One region of the Mesorhizobium sp. AA22 genome, then DNA from elsewhere that is predicted to be linked to it. Evidence: predicted binding sites of a transcription regulator. Region 1 holds the regulator's gene; the other holds the start of a gene.
The links. Region 1 encodes LexA, which represses DNA repair genes until DNA is damaged. Its sites were predicted from a motif close to TGTTCNNNNTGTGTTCNG; they were not measured.

Region 1 (9,157 bases):
GCGGCGTCGCCTTCCTGCTGGTGCCGGTTTTTCTGGCGTGCGGGGTGATCGTCTATTTTTCGCTTACTGTCGAACCGGACTTTCCGCAGCCCATTGCCGTCGTGGTCCTCACGGCATTGTGTGCGGCTGTCACCCGCTCATGGCGCAAGACGCATCTGTGCTTCATGGCAGCGTTGCTGTGCGCACTCGGTGTTCTCGCCGCCAAGGTTGAAACCTGGCGCGCGGGAACGCAGATGCTCGGTTCGGAAATCCAGACCCAGCTCACCGGCCGTGTCGTTAGGCTCGATCAGATGGCGAACGGCCGGATCAGGCTGACCATCGACGTGATGTCGACCGCCCGGCCGACACTGCGTTATGCACCGGGACGTGTCAGGGTTTCGGCACGCAAAATTCCCGCTGAGATGACTGCAGGCTCGGTGGCAACCGGTTATGTGCGGCTTTTGCCTCCGACTGGCCCAGTTAGGCCGGACAGTTATGACTTCTCCTTTGACAGCTATTTCGCCGGTATCGGTGCCAGTGGCTTTTTCCTCGGCGATCCGAAGATCGTCGTTTCCGAGGATGTGCCGTTCGCCGCGCGCCTTTCTTCCTCGATCGAAAAGGCGCGCGAAAACATTGCCGACCATATCAGGGACAGCATTGGTGGCGCCGAGGGGGAGATTGCCGCCGCACTGATCATCGGCGTGCGTGCCGGCATTCCCGAAGAGATAAACGAATCGATGCGGCGCACCGGCATCTACCACATCATCTCGATTTCCGGCCTGCACATGGCGCTTGTCGCCGGCACGATTATGGGATTGCTGCGCGGCGCCTTTGCGCTGTTTCCCGATTTTTCGTCACGCCGGCCGGTCAAGAAATATGCGGCTGCTGCCGCACTCCTTTCCATCGCTGCCTATCTCATTTTTTCCGGTATCGTGGTCGCGGCTGAACGCAGCTTCATCATGCTGGCGGTAATGCTTGTCGCCGTGCTGTTCGACCGAGCGGCACTTACCATGCGCAATCTGACGATTTCTGCCATCGCCGTCATCGTCGTGGCGCCGCACGAGGTGGTCGGCCCAAGCTTCCAGATGTCCTTCGCCGCGACTGCTGCTCTCGTGGGCGCCTATGCCGGCTGGTCCGACTATCGTGCCGACAGGGCCACGGCGCCGCCACAGCGACGGTCGCCGGTCGCTTTCGTCACGCGAAAACTCGCAGCTGGGACAGGTACCATCGCAATGACCTCCATCATTGCCGGCAGCGCCACTGCGCTCTTCGCCATCTGGCACTTCCAGCGCGTATCGCCGCTTAGCCTGTTCGCCAATCTGGCGGTCATGCCAATCGTCACGGTCGTCATGTTCCTGGCCGTCCTCAGCGCTCTGGCAATGCCTTTCGGCTTCGACGGACCTTTCCTCTACATGATGGGCAAGGGACTGACGGCCATGATCGCAATATCGGGATGGATTTCCGAGCGGTCGCCGGTCGATGCAGTCGGGCTGATCTCGTTGCAGTCGGTTCTGCTGGTGACGGTCGCCCTGGTCATCGCTACGATGGCGACGACATGGTTGCGGCTTGCGGCACTTCCCTTTGCGCTCGCCGGCCTGCTGACGATTTCCGACACGCGCGCCCCCGATGTGCTGATTTCGGAAGATGCGCATCTGGTGGCGCTGCCGATCGGCGGCGGCGAACTTGCCGTCAACCGGGTGCGTTCGAACGAATTCACCACCGACAACTGGAAACATGCGCTGGTTTCAGCGACCATTGTCGAGCCGGAGACATTCGAAAAAGGAGACGTGCGGTTCGACATCGCCGACCCGGCCGACCTGCCGCCTGGAGCGCCCTTCTACTGCACTGCCGGCCTGTGCCTCGCCCGGCACCCGTCCGGCGCGATCATCGCACTCGCCGACGACCGCAAAACCGCACGGCCAGCCTGTGCCTTGCGGATTTGATCGTCATCGACGATGCCACAGCCTATTATAATCCCTGCCGCAATCCGCTGGTTCTCGTCGTCACCAAACGGCAGCTCGCTCGCATGGGCAGTGCCGCCGTCTTCTTCGATCCGCTATCAGCGACGACGCGCGCAGAAATCCGTTTTGCCGTCAGACAGCCATATAGGCCCTGGCACGAGCAGCGGAGATTTTCGCGCGAGGCGAGGGGCTTGCCGCCATACCGCAGGGCCGAGAAACCCAAGAAGCCTGCCGCTCAGTAACGCCGGATCAGTCCGACGAGCTTGCCTTGCACCTTGACCCGGTCCGGCCCGAAGATGCGCGTCTCATAGGCCGGATTGGCGGCTTCCAGTGCAATCGAGGCGCCCTTGCGGCGGAACCGCTTCAGCGTCGCTTCCTCCTCGTCGACCAAGGCAACGATGATCTCGCCAGGCTGGGCGGTGTCGGCGTTGCGGATGATGACCGTGTCGCCGTCGAAAATGCCGGCCTCGATCATCGAATCACCCTTGACCTCCAGTGCGTAGTGCGTGCCGCCGGTGATCATGTCCGGTGGTACCGAGATCGAATGCGTCTGGTGCTGGATGGCGTCGATCGGCACACCGGCAGCGATGCGGCCCATCACCGGTATGGAGATGGTGGCAACGACGTCGTCGTCATTGCCGGCCGCGGGCAGGCGCGAAGGCGCCGGTTTGATCTGTCGTCCGAGGCTGCCCTGCCCAAGGCTGCCCTGAATGACGCTTGGCGAGAATTTGCGCGCCGCATTGAGGCCGGGCGCGATCGAATCGGGCAGGCGCAGCACCTCCAGCGCGCGGGCCCGGTTGGGCAGGCGGCGAATGAAACCGCGCTCCTCCAGCGCCGTGATCAGCCGATGGATTCCCGACTTCGAGGCGAGGTCGAGCGCTTCCTTCATCTCGTCGAACGAGGGCGGAATGCCGCTTTCCTTCAGCCGCTCGTGGATGAACATCAGCAGTTCATGTTGTTTGCGTGTCAGCATCGCGACCCCCAACAGAATCAGAAAAACAAAACCAGAACAAACACTATCTGTTCCAGTTGTGTTCCGCAACCGTTTAAAGTTCAATGAATGTGTTGACGTTTTGTTCAGCGTAGCATCAGCACGCTGCATGCGGCGCCCGTCGCGGCTGGGGGAGCGAATGGCTCGCGCACAATCAGCCCGTTGGCGTCGGCCAGCATTTTGAGCATCGAGGAATCCTGGACGCCGAACGGGGTCGCCAGTGGCGTGCCGGCTTCTTCCTTCACCACCGCGCGTACATAGTCCTGCCTGAGATCGTTGGCCGGCATGGTGGCGCCGAGCCGCGCCTGACGCATGTCCTGCCGGAAGGCGCGGCCGCCGAGCCGCGCAAGCAGCGGCTTCAGAAAGAGCTGCGTGCAGACCAGGCTCGCCACCGGATTGCCAGGCAGGCCGATGCAGCGGGTGTCGCCCAGCCGCCCGAACATCAACGGCTTGCCGGGCCGCATGGCGATTTTCCAGAAATCGAGCGTCATGCCTTCACCGGTCAGCACGTCATGGACCAGGTCATGGTCGCCGACCGAGGCGCCGCCCAGCGTGACAATGACATCGGCGCCTGCGTCGACCGCTTGTTTCACCAGCGTGGCGATCGCCTCCTTGCGGTCGGGGGCGATGCCGAGATCGAGCGCGCTGGCGCCGACCGAGCGGGCCGCGGCGGCGACGCCATAGGCATTGGACGAGATGATCTGGTCGGGGCCAAGGTCGCTGCCCGGCGGCAGCAATTCGTCGCCGGTGGCGATGATGGCGATCAGCGGCCGTTTCACCACGCTGACCTGCGGGTGGTTGGCCGAAGCCGCCAGCGACAATGCCGCCGGATCAAGCGGGCGGCCTTTCTCCAGCAGGACGTCGCCCTTCGAGAAATCGAGCCCGAGGCGGCGGATGTTGCGGCCTTCAACCGTCGACGCGGTCACTTCGACGCTGCCGCCGCCGAGATCCCTGGCATTCTCCTGGATAACGATGGTGTCGGCGCCTGCAGGAAGCGGCGCGCCGGTGAAGATGCGCACGGCCTGCGCCCGGCCGACTGTTCCGGCAAAGCCGCGTCCGGCCGGCGCCATGCCGATCACCGAAAGTCTTGCAGGCACGGACGCGACGTCCTCGGCCCGCACGGCATAGCCGTCCATGGCGGACGCGTTGAACGGCGGCTGGGTGCGGAGCGCCAGAAGCGGCTCCGCCAGCACGCGGTCGGCGGCGTCCATCAGGGCGACGCATTCAGCCTGCAAGGGCGCAGCATCCTCAAGCAGGCGCTCGAGCGCCTCGGCGACCGGAAGCAGTGCCATTATTGGCCTGCCCCCTTGGCGTCCGCCTTGTAGTCGCCGGATTTGCCGCCGGTCTTTTCCACCAGCCTGATGCCCGAGATCACCATGGCGCGGTCAACCGCCTTGGCCATGTCATAGATGGTCAGGCAGGCGACCGAGACGGCGGTCAGCGCTTCCATCTCGACGCCGGTCTTACCTGCGACGCGGGCCAGCGCCGTGACCTTCAGGCCTGGCAGCGTCGCGTCCGGTTCGATGTCAACGGATATCTTGGTCAACAGCAGCGGATGGCAGAGCGGGATCAGCTCATGCGTCCTCTTGGCCGCCATGATGCCGGCGATGCGCCCCGTGCCCAGCACGTCGCCCTTCTTGGCATCGCCGTCGAGAATCATCTTCAGCGTTTCGGGCCGCATCGCGACAAGACCTTCGGCGATTGCCGTGCGCGTCGTCTCCGCCTTGTCGCCGACATCGACCATATTGGCTTCGCCTTTCGGGCCAAGATGGGTGAGGGCGGCCGTCATCGTCAGTCAGTCTTAGAGCGACGTGCGTCCGTTTGGACGCGCAAAGTACGCTCTAGCACTTTGAATCTATGCATCGTGCTCTCCGAAAATCGATTCCGATTTTCGGGCCGATGCAATGGCGGGAACCTTGCCCGTCAAAAGCAGGCGCGTCGCAGTGGCCACATTCTGTTGCCGCATCAAGCTCTCGCCGACGAGGAACGTATCGATGTCGCTCAGTTCCAGCCTGCGGCAGTCTTCGTGCGAGAAAATACCGCTCTCGCTGACCAGCAGGCGGTCTGCCGGCACCATCTTCGCGAGCCGCTCCGAGGTCTCGATGCTGGTTTCGAACGTCCGGAGATTGCGGTTGTTGATGCCGATCAGCCGCGACGACAGTTTCAGCGCGCGTTCCGTCTCGGCCTCGTCATGCACTTCGACCAGTGCGTCCATGCCGAGTTCGAACGCTGTCGTTTCGAGTTCGCTGGCCACGGCGTCATCGACGCTCGCCATGATGATCAGGATGGCATCCGCGCCCCACGCACGGGCTTCGAACACCTGATACGGCTCGAACAGAAAATCCTTCCGCAAAGCGGGCAATGTCACGGCGTTGCGCGCATCGGTGAGGAATTCAGGCGCGCCCTGGAAGGACGGCGCGTCGGTCAGCACCGAAAGGCAGGCAGCACCACCTTTCGCATAGGCCCTGGCCAATGCCGGCGGATCGAAATCGGCGCGGATCAGGCCCTTGGACGGGCTCGCCTTCTTGATCTCGGCGATCAGCGCGAAGCTGCCGGATTTGCGCTTGGCTTCAAGAGCCGAGAGAAAGCCGCGCGCTGCATCGGTGTCCTTCGCCCGCGCCTTGATCTCGGCAAGCGGCACGCGCGCCTTCGCCGCAGCGATCTCGTCGCGCTTGTAGGCTTCGATCTTGCGCAGGATATCAGACACGGCTCTATCCATTCGAAATCTCGACCAGCCGGTCGAGCACTTTCAGCGACCGGCCGCTGTCGATGGATTGCGCTGCCGTCGCCATGCCGTCGGCAAGCGTCGTCGCCTTGCCCGCCACCACCAGTCCGGCGCCGGCGTTCATCAGCACTGTATCACGAAAGGCGCCGGCAGCGCCGCCCAGCATATCGCGCAGCGCCTGGGCGTTGTAGGCGGCGTCGCCGCCGCGCAACTCGTCCTTGGTGTGCCGCTTCAGCCCGACCGCTTCCGGGGTCAGTGAAAAGCTGCGGATTTCGCCGCCGACCAGTTCGGCCACTTGGGTCTCACCGGTGGTGGTGATCTCGTCATAGCCGTCGCCATGGGCGACCCAGGCGTGGTCGGCGCCCAGCGCCTTCAGCGTCTCGGCCACCGGCATGATCCATTCAGGCAAGAAGACGCCGACCATCTGCCGGCTCACACTGGCCGGATTGGAGAGCGGGCCAAGCAGGTTGAAGATGGTGCGGGTGCCGAGCTCGACGCGGATCGGGCCGACATGCTTCATCGCCGGATGATGCGCCGGCGCGAACATGAAGCCGACGCCTGTGTCGTGGATACAGCGGCCGATCGTTTCCGGCGGGATATCGATCTTGACGCCGAGCGCGGTCAGCACGTCGGCGGCGCCGGTCTGCGAGGATAGTCCGCGATTGCCGTGCTTGGCCACCGGCACGCCGCAGGCGGCGATGACGAAGGCGGATGCGGTCGATATGTTGACGCTGTGCGAATTGTCGCCGCCGGTGCCGACGATGTCGATCGCGTCAGCGGGCGCGTCGACGCGCAGCATCTTGGCGCGCATGGTGGCGACGGCGCCGGAAATCTCGCTCACCGTCTCGCCGCGCACGCGCAGCGCCATCAGGAAGCCGCCGATCTGGCCGGGCGTAGCGTCGCCCGACATGATGATGTCGAAGGCCTCGCGCGCCTCCTCGAAGGAAAGGGAGTTGCCGGTCGCGACCTTGGCGATATGGGTCTTGAGCGCGCTCATCTGGTCAGGGCTTGGGCAACGGCGGTTTGATCGATGCGAACGTCGTACTGCGTCTGCAGCTGCGCCACCAGCTGGTCGAGCAGGTCGTCGGACATGCCGGCGGTGAACGATTTCTGCGCGTCGTCCGGCACCGAGCTGGCGTCGGCTCCGGCAGGTTCGAAGACTTCGGCGATCTTGAACAGGATCTGTCCGTCGCCGGTGGGCGAAGGGATCAATCCGGTCCCGCCTTCGCCTTCGCCGAACATCGCAGCCGCCCCTTCCTTGCCGAAATCGACGTCGTCCGCCTCGCGCTTGACGCCGCGCTTGGTCTGCTTCTCAAGCTTGAGCTCGCTCGCGATCACGTCGAGCGTGGCGCCGGCCTTGAGACGCTTTTCGAGCTCGTCCGCTTTTGCAGTGAGCCGCTTGGTCGTTTCCGCCGCCGTCCAGTCGGCTACCGCCTTCTGTCGGACTTCATCCAGCGTGCGGTCGCGGGCCGGCGTGATCGACTCCACCTCGTAGAACACGAAGCCGTTGTCGGCGGTGGTGAGGTCGGGATTCTCGGTGCCCGGTTCGGCGTCGAACACCGCCTTGATGAGTTCCGGCGATTCCGGCAGGTCCTTGACGATGGTGCCGTCCGGCCTCAGGCCGGTGCGATCGATCGCGTCGATGGTGACGACCTTCAGCTTCAGTTTTTCGGCCGCTTGCTTGAGCGTGCTGCCCGAAGCGCGGATATCTTCGTAATTGTCGTGCACATCCAACAGAATGCGGCTTGCCTCGCCCAGCGCCAGATCCCTGCGGATATCTGCGGACACTTCGGCCAGCGGCTTCACCACTTCGGGCTTGATGTCGGTGACGCGCAGCAGCACCGGACCGAAGGCGCCCTGAACGACCGGACTTACTTCGTTGACATTAAGCGCAAACGCCGCATCCGCCACTGCCTTGTCGGCGATCTTGTCCTTGGACAGCGTGCCGAGCAGCGTGTCGGCTTGCGTCTTGCCCTCGGCGACGACGATCTTGTCGAAGGTAGCGCCGGTCTTGAGTGAATCGAGCGCGGCCTTCGCGGCATCAGGCGTTTTGAACACGAGCTGTTCGATGGTGCGCGTTTCGGGCGTGGTGTAGCGCCCCTTGTTCTTGTTGTAGTCGTCGCTGACCTGTTGGTCGGTCACGGCACTCGGATCCATGATGTCTTGCGGCTCGAGCCTGACATAGGAGAATTTTCGGTATTCGGGCGCCGCATAGGTCTTCTTGCTTTCCTCGAAATAGGCCGAAAGCGCAGTGTCGGATGGCGCTTCAATCGGCTCGACCAGCGATTTCGGCAAGGTCACATACTCGATGGTGCGGTCTTCGCCACGATAGAGCGCGACTGCCTTCAAGAAAGTATCCGGAGCCTTGAGGCCGTCCGAAACCGCGTCGACAATCTGCTGGCGCACAGCCACCTGGGCGCGATTCCTCAGATAGTCTTCCGGCCGCATGCCGACCTGTTGCAGTATGTATTCGAACGTCCTCCGGTCGAAGGTGCCGCCAGGACCCTTGAAAGCTGGGTCTTCATGCGTGAGTTGGGCCAGCCGGTCCTTGGACAACCCAAGCCCGAGCTTGCGCGCCTGCTCATCGAGGACTGCACCCGACACGAGTTGCGCCAGCACCTGGTTATCGAGGCCGAGCGCCGTCGCCTGCTCGCGGCTGATGCGCTGGCCGAATTGCTGCGACATCACGCTGATCTGGCGATCATAGGCGAGGCGATACTCGTTGATTGACACTTTGGTGCCTCCGGCCGTGATAACGGCATCGTGGCCCGCAAAACCACCGACCATCTGGCCGGAAATGCCCCAGACGGCAAAGCTCAACACCAACAATATCAGCAGCGCCTTCGCGACCCAGGTCCCGGCCGCGTTTCTCAAGATACTAAGCATGGTCACTTCCGATTTTTGGCGCATTTTCGCATGCGCCGAGTTTGAAACAAGCGCAATAGCGTCCTTCCGGCCCACTGTCGATTGCTTTGTGGGCTGAGTTTGGTAGTGAGGACGCAGCCGAATATTGCCCGGAGAAGCAAATCCCATGACGCTAGGAATCCGCCCGCTGGTCGCAGGCAACTGGAAAATGAACGGCACCAGCGCCTCGCTCAACGAACTCAGGATGATCGGCAACGGCTTCATGAGCGGGCTCGATGCGGAGACCGAAGCGCTGGTCTGTGTTCCGGCGACGCTACTCGCGCACGCCGCAGAGATTTTGTCGCGCACGCCGGTCCGGGCCGGGGGCGAGGATTGCCACACGAAGGAGAGCGGCGCCCATACCGGCTGCATTTCGGCCGAGATGCTGAAGGATGCGGGCGCTAGCTACGTCATCGTCGGCCATTCCGAACGTCGCGCCGATCACTATGAGGACGACGCCATTGTTCAGGCCAAGGCGTCCGCCGCGTGGCGCGCCGGGCTGATAGCCATCATCTGCATCGGCGAGACGAGAGCCGAGCGCGAGGCGGGCGCGACGCTCGATGTGCTGTCGCGCCAGGTCGCCGGCTCGGTGCCGCC
Region 2 (9,157 bases), 660 kb from region 1:
CTCGCCGGGCCTGTCTTTGGCAAGCTGGCGACCTCCCTGCCGCCGCATGTCTGGTTCGGCGTCAGTGCCGTGTTCCACTATCTCGGGCCGGCTTTCGCCGTGCTGCTTTTCCCGCATGTCGGCGTGCTCGGCATGGCCTGGCTGCGCATCGTCACGGCCGCCCTCGTCTTCGCGCCACTGACCCGGCCCTGGACGGTCTTCGCCGGCGCCGACCGGCCCACACGACTGCTGCTTCTCGCCTTTGGCGCCTGTCTCGGCGTGATGAATTGCTCCTTCTACCTGGCACTCAACCGATTGCCGATCTCGTTGGTCGCGGCGATCGAATTCGTCGGCACCATCGGCGTCGCGCTGGTCGGCGTCAGAAGCCCGCGCAACCTCGCAGCTCTTGTCATCGCCGTCATCGGCACCTTGCTGCTGATCGACGTCAAATGGTCAAGCGACCCGATCGGCCTGCTCTGGGCCTTCCTTAACGGCGCGCTGTTCGTTGGCTACATCGTGCTTGGCCATCGCGTCGCCCGCGCCGGCGCTGGCGACGGCATCGCCGGCCTGGGTGCCGCCATGGCGGTCGCCTTCCTCATCGTGCTGCCGGTCGGCTTCACCGATGCGCTGCCGGCTTTCTCGGCGCCGCCACTGCTCATCGCCGCCATCGGCGTCGGCATCTGCTCGTCGGTCATCCCCTACATCTGCGACCAGCTTGCCATGTCGCGGCTGCCGCGCTCGAGCTTCGCGCTGATGCTCTCGTTGCTGCCGGTCACCGCCACCCTGATCGGCGTCATTGTGCTCCGCCAGATACCCGGCCCTATCGATTGCATCGGCATTGCGCTGGTCATGGCCGGAGTCGCTTTTCACAAACCGGCAAATGCCTGATCAGGCAAGCTTCTCCTTGAGAAAGGCGATCGTCCGGCCCCAGGCGAGGTCCGCCGCGTTCTTGTCGTAGCGGGCCGCGGACGTATCATTGTTGAAGGCATGATTGGCGCCTTCATAGACATAGACCGTGTACTCGACCTTGGCGGCATCGAGTTCCTTCTTGAAGGCGTCGATACCGGCATTGATGCGGGTGTCGAGCCCGGCATAATGCAGCAGCAGCGCCGCCTTGATCTTCGGCACATCCTCGGCCTTCGGCTGCATGCCGTAATAGGCGACAGCGGCAGCCAGATCCGGCGTGTTGGCAGCCAGCGTGTTCACCGTGCCGCCGCCCCAGCAGAAGCCGACCGCGCCGACCTTGCCGTTGCCATCCGCGTGTTCTTTGAGGAAAGCGACTGTTGCGACCGCATTGGCGCCGACCTGTGCCGGATCGAGCTTGGAAAACAGGTCACGCGTCCTGTTTTCATCGGCCGGCGTGCCGCCGAGCGGCGTCATGAAGTCCGGCGCAAGTGCCACGAAGCCTTCCAGCGCCACGCGCCGCGCCACATCGCGTATATGCGGGTTGAGCCCCCTGTTCTCATGCACGACCATGACGGTGCCGAGCTTGCCGGACTGGCCGGCCGGCTTGACCAGATAGCCCTTCATCTCGCCGCCGCTGCCGGGATAGCTGATGTCCTCGCCCGTCACGCGTGAATCGTCCTCGGCAACGATCGCTGCCCGGGCCGAATTCGCCGCCAGCAGGGGCGCAATTGCGGCCGCCGCCGCACCTGATCCGGCAAGCCTGGTCAACTGTTCCATGAAGCGCCGCCGGTCGAGCGTCAGATGCGTGTATTCGTCATAGGCGTCTATCATCGCCTGGGTAATGGCGGGTCTCGTGACGGCTGGGCTGGCAGGGCTCGGTTTTGTCATGGCGCTCTCCTCGGCTTCGGGAACACCCCCGCCGCGCAACATAGGATGGAAGCCCTCATGGTCCAGTCACGGATGAGTGAGGCTGTCGTCGACGGTGCCGTTGCGATGCTTGTGGACGATCTTGCCGGTCCTGAGATCGACGCCCGCGACAAAGCCCCGGGGCGGCGACTGACAGGGAATACCGAGCGGCGACAGAAACGGCTTCAATATCACTGCGTAAGGCGCACCGTCATTGCGGTTTAGGCCCTGGTCGCGCCCTTTGTATCGCCCGGCGGCGGCACGTCCGCGTGCGGGGCCAGCTTGAAGATGTGTTCTACCGGATTTGTAAGTTCCGGCCTCGATCGAGAACAAAACGGAGACACTTCTGGCCTTTCGCTGCCGAATCACTACATTCGGGGACAATGTCCGGCTTTTCGGAAGATATGCCTTTTTTTGACGAACCGAACGCGCGGCCCGTGGCCCCGTCGGGCATTGCTGCGCGTGCCATGGCTGCGCGCAGCGGCCACAACAAAGCACCCGATTATCTGAACGGGCTCAACCCCGAGCAGCGGCTGGCGGTGGAAACCACCGAAGGCCCGGTTCTTGTGCTGGCCGGCGCCGGCACTGGCAAGACGCGCGTCTTGACCACCCGCATCGCTCACATCCTCGCCACCGGCAAGGCTTTCCCCTCGCAGATCCTCGCCGTCACCTTCACCAACAAGGCGGCGCGGGAGATGAAGCAGCGCATCGGCATGCTGATCGGCGAAGGCAATGTCGAGGGCATGCCGTGGCTCGGCACCTTTCATTCGATTGGTGTGAAGCTGCTGCGCAGGCACGCCGAGCTTGCCGGGCTCAAATCCGACTTCACCATTCTCGACACCGACGATGTCGTGCGCCTGATCAAGCAGCTGATCCAGGCCGAAGGGCTGGACGACAAACGCTGGCCGGCCAAGCAGTTCGCCCAGATGATCGACGGCTGGAAGAATAAGGGGCTTGGTCCCGCCGACATTCCCGAGGGCGACGCCCGCGCCTTCGCCAACGGCAAGGGCCGCGAGCTCTACAAGGCCTACCAGGAGCGGCTGAAGACGCTGAACGCCTGCGACTTCGGCGATCTTCTCTGCCACCCGATCCGCATCTTCCGCGCCAATCCGGACGTGCTGAAGGAATACCATAAGCGCTTCCGCTACATCCTCGTTGACGAATACCAGGACACCAACACCGCCCAATACATGTGGCTGCGCCTGCTGGCGCAGCGGCCGGATGCCGGACGTGCTTCAACGTCGACAGATCTGCGATCGGCCGAAGGCCGCAAGCCTGACCGGGCATCCGAGCCGTTGCGAGGCCCGCGCGGAGGGCCCGCGCCGGCAGGCGCAGAACAGCCCGTGAGCGTGAATATTTGCTGCGTCGGCGACGACGACCAGTCGATCTATGGCTGGCGCGGTGCCGAGGTCGACAACATCCTGCGCTTCGACAAGGATTTCCCCGGCGCCACCATCATCCGACTGGAGCGCAACTACCGCTCCACCGCGCACATCCTCGGCACCGCCTCCCACCTCATCGCCTACAATGAAAGCCGCTTCGGCAAGACGTTGTTCACAGAAAAAGTCGCCGAGGACGACGAGAAGGTGCATGTCCATGCCGCCTGGGATTCCGAGGAAGAGGCCCGCGCCGTCGGCGAAACCATCGAGGCCTACCAGCGGCAGAAGCACAATCTCAACGACATGGCCATTCTTGTCCGCGCGTCCTTCCAGATGCGCGAGTTCGAAGATCGTTTCGTCACGCTCGGCCTCAACTACCGCGTCATTGGCGGCCCGCGCTTCTACGAGCGCCTCGAAATCCGCGATGCGCTGGCCTTCTTCCGCGTCGTCGCCCAAGGGGCAGACGACCTCGCCTTCGAGCGCATCGTCAACGTGCCGAAGCGCGGGCTGGGCGAAGCCACCATCCGCCAGATCCACGACACCGCGAGGGCGCTTCGCATCCCGATGCTGGAGGCTGCGGAAAAACTCGCCGAGAGCGACGAGCTGAAGCCGAAGCCGCGCGCGGCGCTGCGCGAGGTCGCTGCCAATTTCGAGCGCTGGCAGAAGGCGCTGGAGACGACGCCACACACCGAGCTCGCCGAGACCATCCTGGAGGAGAGCGGCTATACCGACATGTGGAAGAACGACCGCTCGGCGGAAGCGCCCGGCCGGTTGGAAAACCTCAAAGAACTGATCCGCTCCATGGAGGAGTACGAATCGCTGCGCTCGTTCCTCGAACATGTCGCACTGGTGATGGACGCCGAGCAGAACGCCGAGCTCGACGCCGTCAACATCATGACGCTGCATTCGGCCAAGGGCCTCGAATTCGAGACCGTTTTTCTCCCTGGTTGGGAGGAAGGTCTTTTTCCCCACCAGCGCGCGCTCGACGAGGGTGGCCGCTCGGGGTTGGAGGAAGAGCGGCGGCTGGCCTATGTCGGGCTGACCCGCGCCAAGAAGAACCTGCATTTGTGGTTCGTCTCCAACCGCCGCATCCACGGCCTGTGGCAATCGACCATCCCGTCGCGCTTCCTCGATGAATTGCCGGAAGCCCATGTCGAAGTCGCCGAGAGCGGCAACAGCTACGGTGGTTACGGCAATTCCTACGGCGGCGGTTCTTTTGCCCCGGGACGTGGTGGCCGGCAGAACCCCTATGGCGCGTCGCGCTTCGACAATGTGGGCGGCAATACAGGCGGCACTGAGAAATCCGTCGCCTTCTCCAGCACCTATGCGACGCCGGGCTGGCAGCGCGCGCAACAGAACCGCACCGAGGCGACCGACCGCAACTGGGGCTCGCGTTCCGGCCACCAGGTCGAGCGCATCGGCTATGGCGAAACCGACTCAGGCTATGGCGCCGGCCGCACCTCGATCAAGGGCCGCACCATCGACGGCGAGCTGGTCGCCAAATCCGTCGCCGACAAGCCGTCGGCCTTCAATGTCGGCGACCGCGTCTTCCACCAGAAATTCGGCAACGGCAATATTTCGGCCATCGAAGGCAACAAGCTGACCATCGACTTCGACAAGGCCGGCCAGAAACGCGTGCTGGACGGGTTTGTCACTGGAGTGTGAGGGGTCCTGCCCCTGCCTTTAGCGATACCGCGCCTGGTTCCATTTGTGGCCGAGCAGCGACAGGATGATGATCAGCCCGTTGAAGAACTGGACATAGAAGCCGCTCAGGCCTGCCGCGACGACGCCGGTCTGGATGAACGACACGGTGACCGCGCCAATCGCACCGCCGACAACCGTGCCGATGCCACCCCAGGTCGGCGTGCCGCCGACGAACACCGATGCCAGCACCGGCAGCAGGTATCCGTCGCCAGCCGTCGGCCACCAGGTGAAGTTGATCATCACCGAAAACGTGCCGGCGATCGCAGCGCCAATGCCAACGAAGACGAACACCTTCACCCTGACGCGCTTGACGTCGATGCCCATCTGCTGGGCGCTGTCGGGATTGTCGCCGACCACCTTGACCTGCGCGCCGAAGCGATGCCGGTTGTAGAGCAGCGCCGACAGCACGACGAAAGCGATGGCCCAGAAGATCTGCACCGGGATGCCATAGAGTTGGCTGGAGAAGATCTGGTAGGCCCAGCTGTCGGCGAGGCTGGTCAGCGCCGTCGACCTGCCCTCATTGATGATCTGGATCAGGCCGCGCAGCAGGAAATTCATGCCAAGCGTGGCGATCAGCGACGACAGCCCGCCATAGACGACCAGCGACCCGACCAGGAAGCCGAGCAGCGTGCCCGTGGCGATGGCGGCGGCAATGCCGAGGAACGGGTCGTAGCCGGCCTGCACGACCAGCGCGAACACCCAGGAAGCAAAGCCCATTGTCGCCGGAAACGACAGGTCGATCTCGCCGCAGGTGACGACGAACACCAGCGGCACCACCACGAACAGCGCCACCGGCAGCGTGGTGAGCACGGAACTATAGAGATACCAGGTGGTGAAAACGGTCGGATTGGCGATCATGAACACCGCCATCATGACGATGAACACGGCAAGCGTGCCGAGCGCGGCGCGGTTGTCGAGGATGAAACCGCGCAGCCAATTGTCGGATGGATGTCTCCACTCTTTCCCGGCGGCCTCATTATGCGTGCCGCCGAGGGGACTCTTCAGATCGGGTTCCATGGTCTTGCTCATCGCGCTGCCCTCCCCGCATCGCCGGCCTCGTGCAACCCGGGCAATCCGCCGGGGTGGGCTAGGTCTTCCATGAAGTTGATCAGGTCTTCGGCCGACTTGACCTCGCTGCGGCCGGCGGTGAACGCCGCCTTGCCGCGGTCGAGCACCACGAAGCGATCGGCAATGTCGAAGACATGATGGATGTTGTGGCCGATGAACAGGATCGAGCGCCCGCTCGCCCGCACCTGGCGCACGAAGTGGAAGACCTTGGCGGTCTCGGTCAGCGACAGCGCCGTCGTCGGCTCGTCGAGGACAATCAGCTCAGCCTTCTTGTAGATGGCGCGGGCGATGGCCACGCCCTGGCGTTCGCCGCCCGAGAGCTGGCCGACGATCGAGTGCGGCGTGAACACCTTCGAGGTGAAGCCGATCTCGCGCATCAGCCGGCTCGCCTCCTCGATCTCCTTGTTGACCTTCAGCCAGCCCAGCCAGCCGGTGAGTTCGCGGCCCATGAAGATGTTGCGCACGATCGTCTGCTGCACGGCGAGCGCCCGGTCTTGGAACACCGTCTCGATGCCGGCGTCGCGCGAGCGCGCGGCGCTCCATCCAGTCACCGGCTTGCCGCGCACCAGGATTTCGCCGCTGGTCGGCTTGACCACGCCCGACAGAATCTTGATCAGCGTCGATTTGCCGGCGCCGTTGTCGCCGATCAGGCCGACGACCTCGCCACGGTCGACGCTGAGATTGACCCCGCCCAGCGCGTAGACCTGACCGTAGGACTTGCTGATGTCGCGCAGTTCGATGATGCGTTCGGCCATCGGATCCTCGCTTGATTGTCGCTTACCGGCCTTTTCCGCCGGCGGTCCCGCCGGCCGGGGTCGATCCCGGCCGGCGGCGGCTTGGGAGGTCAGCGCAGCGCCTGCTTGGCGAGTTCGGCGACGATCTCGTAATTCTGCGGCGTGACGAAGCCGGCACCGGTGTCGGCATTCATCGGCGCCAGACCCAGCACCACCTGCTGGCAGAGGCTGAGGATCGGCAGATAGCCCTGCAGGAAGGGCTGCTGGTCGGCGGTGAGCTGCACCCAGCCGCCCTTGAAGGCTTCGACGATCTGCGGGCTGGTGTCGAAGCCGAAATTGAAGATGTCGCCCGGCTTGCGTCCAGCCGCCTGCATGTAGGTGGGGACGTTGCCGAGCATCTGGCCGCCGGGATAGCCGACCGCCTTGACGTCGGGATTGTTGAGCAGTGCCGCCGTGAGCACCGGAATGGCCAGATTGGGATCGGAAGCCCATTCTCCGCTCGGCGGCGAGGGGAGCTGGATGACCTCGAGGCCGGCCTCCTTCAACACGGCAACCGTGCCGCGCTCGCGCGCGCCGCGGGCCTCGTTCTCGAAGGGGCCAATCATGATCGCCTTGTCGCCGGCCTTGAGCCCGGCAAGCTTGAGCGCTTCGGCGCCAAGCGCGCGGCCCTGCTGCTCCTGCTGGGCGCCGATATAGCCGCCGCCGAACGCCGCCACCACCTTCGGCACCGGCACGTTCTGGTACATCATCTTGATGCCGTCCTTGTGCGCCTGTTCGGCGAGCGGCATGATCGAGGCTTCACCAGGATGGCCCATCATGGCGATGCCGCCGGGCTTGACCGCGACGGCCTCGCGCAGCTGCTGCACCATCTTTTCGGCGTCCCACTGGGAGAAGATGTAGTCGACCTTCGGTCCGAGATCGGCCGCCGCCTGCTTGGCGCCATTGTAGACGATGGTGCCGAAGGCGTCGCCCTCGGCGCCGCCGACGAAGAAGCGGATATGGACGTCCTTGCACCACTGGGCGTCGAGCGCCTGCGCCGGCAAGGTGGAGATGGCGGCGGCGAGCGCCGTGGCGGCCGCCACGACGGTCGAGCGCAGAACTGTCGTTCTCATCGCGATGCTCATGCACGTTCCTCCCATTGTTCCCTCGCAAGCCGAGGGGTTTCGACGAATGCTTCGGCTTTTCGCCGCAATGCTTCACTGACCGGCCCTCCCGCCGGCCGGATTCTCAAGCCGGATTTGGCAGGTAGCTGGCACCTCCCCGGCATTGCTTGAGGTAATCCAGCGCCCGCACCTGGCCGGTAATCTCGAGGTTCCCGCGATAGACCGGGTCGTGCCAGCCTTCGATGTCGATGGCACCCTTGTATCCGGCCAGCCGCAATTCGCTGATCACCCGCGTCCAGTCGCTGTCGCCGAAGCCGGGCGTGCGCATCTGCACGAATGGCAGGCGGCCGAACACGCCATGCTCGCGGATCACGTCCCAGCGCACCGTCGCGTCCTTGCCGTGGACATGGAAGATGCGCGGCGCCCATTTGCGGATCTGCGGGATTGGATCGATCAGATAGACGAGCTGATGGCAGGGTTCCCATTCCAGGCCGAGATTGTCATCGGGCAATTCGTTGAACATCAGCTCCCAGGCGTCCGGATTGTGGGCGATGTTCCAGTCGCCGCTCGCCCAGTTGCCGTCCATCGCGCAATTCTCGAAGGCGATGCGCACGCCCTTGTCAGCGGCGCGTTTGGCCAGCGGTTCCCACACCTCGCGGAAGCGCGGCAGGCTGTCGGGCAGCGGCTTGCCGCGAATCCGGCCGGTGAAGCCGCTGACCATGGTGGTGCCGAACAGATGCGCGTTGTCGATGATCGTTTCCCACGCATGGAGGACGCCGCGATCGATCTCGCCGCTCTCCAGCGGATTGCCGAACACGCCGATCGACGAGACGATGACATCGGCATCGCCGATCGCCTCGCGGATCTCGCCCGCCAGCCGCGGAATGTCCTTGCCGCCCAGCGTCTGCCAGAAGAACGGCTGGATGCTCTCGAAGCCGAGCGGCAGGATCGCCTTGATATAGGCGGCCGGGTCGTCGAGATTGGCCCGCACCATTGTGCCGATCCTGATGTCGAGCAGCGGGTTTGGCATCATGATCCTTCCTGTGCAGCGATGGCGACCCGGCGCCCGGTCTCGGCGCTCTCGATCGCAGCGAAAACCATGGCCAGGCTCTTGATGTTGTCGGCGCCGCGCGTCTCCGGCTCGGTGCCGGTCTCGACGGCGCGGACGAAATCCTGGATGATGCCGAGATGGCCGCCGACGCGATCGGCCGGGTCGAGCGGCGGCACGGCTATCGGTTCGGTGCGGTCGAACAGGCCTTCACGGACCGGCTGCACGATTTCCGCCTTCAGCCCGTCCTCGCCGTCCCAGACAATGCTGCCGCGCTCGGCGACGATCCGCCATGTACTGTCCCAGCTGGTGCGGAATCCGGCCGCGCAC

Region 2: the regulator LexA is predicted to act here: its motif matches at 2,117-2,134, upstream of A9K68_RS14940 (UvrD-helicase domain-containing protein).

Annotation. Positions count from the first base shown of each region.
Region 1 is NZ_CP048406.1:3,742,851-3,752,007, forward strand. Features, by position in the region: partial or broken gene A9K68_RS18065 (ComEC/Rec2 family competence protein) at 1-2,182, shown strand, start outside; gene lexA (transcriptional repressor LexA) at 2,176-2,913, opposite strand; gene glp (gephyrin-like molybdotransferase Glp) at 3,018-4,223, opposite strand; gene moaC (cyclic pyranopterin monophosphate synthase MoaC) at 4,223-4,720, opposite strand; gene trpC (indole-3-glycerol phosphate synthase TrpC) at 4,787-5,638, opposite strand; gene trpD (anthranilate phosphoribosyltransferase) at 5,643-6,653, opposite strand; gene A9K68_RS18095 (SurA N-terminal domain-containing protein) at 6,650-8,542, opposite strand; gene tpiA (triose-phosphate isomerase) at 8,688-9,157, shown strand, end outside.
Region 2 is NZ_CP048406.1:3,081,903-3,091,059, reverse strand. Features, by position in the region: gene A9K68_RS14955 (DMT family transporter) at 1-867, shown strand, start outside; gene A9K68_RS14950 (dienelactone hydrolase family protein) at 868-1,773, opposite strand; gene A9K68_RS14945 (hypothetical protein) at 1,840-1,980, opposite strand; gene A9K68_RS14940 (UvrD-helicase domain-containing protein) at 2,175-4,835, shown strand; gene A9K68_RS14935 (ABC transporter permease) at 4,854-5,903, opposite strand; gene A9K68_RS14930 (ATP-binding cassette domain-containing protein) at 5,900-6,697, opposite strand; gene A9K68_RS14925 (substrate-binding domain-containing protein) at 6,787-7,800, opposite strand; gene A9K68_RS14920 (sugar phosphate isomerase/epimerase) at 7,904-8,812, opposite strand; gene A9K68_RS14915 (Gfo/Idh/MocA family oxidoreductase) at 8,809-9,157, opposite strand, start outside.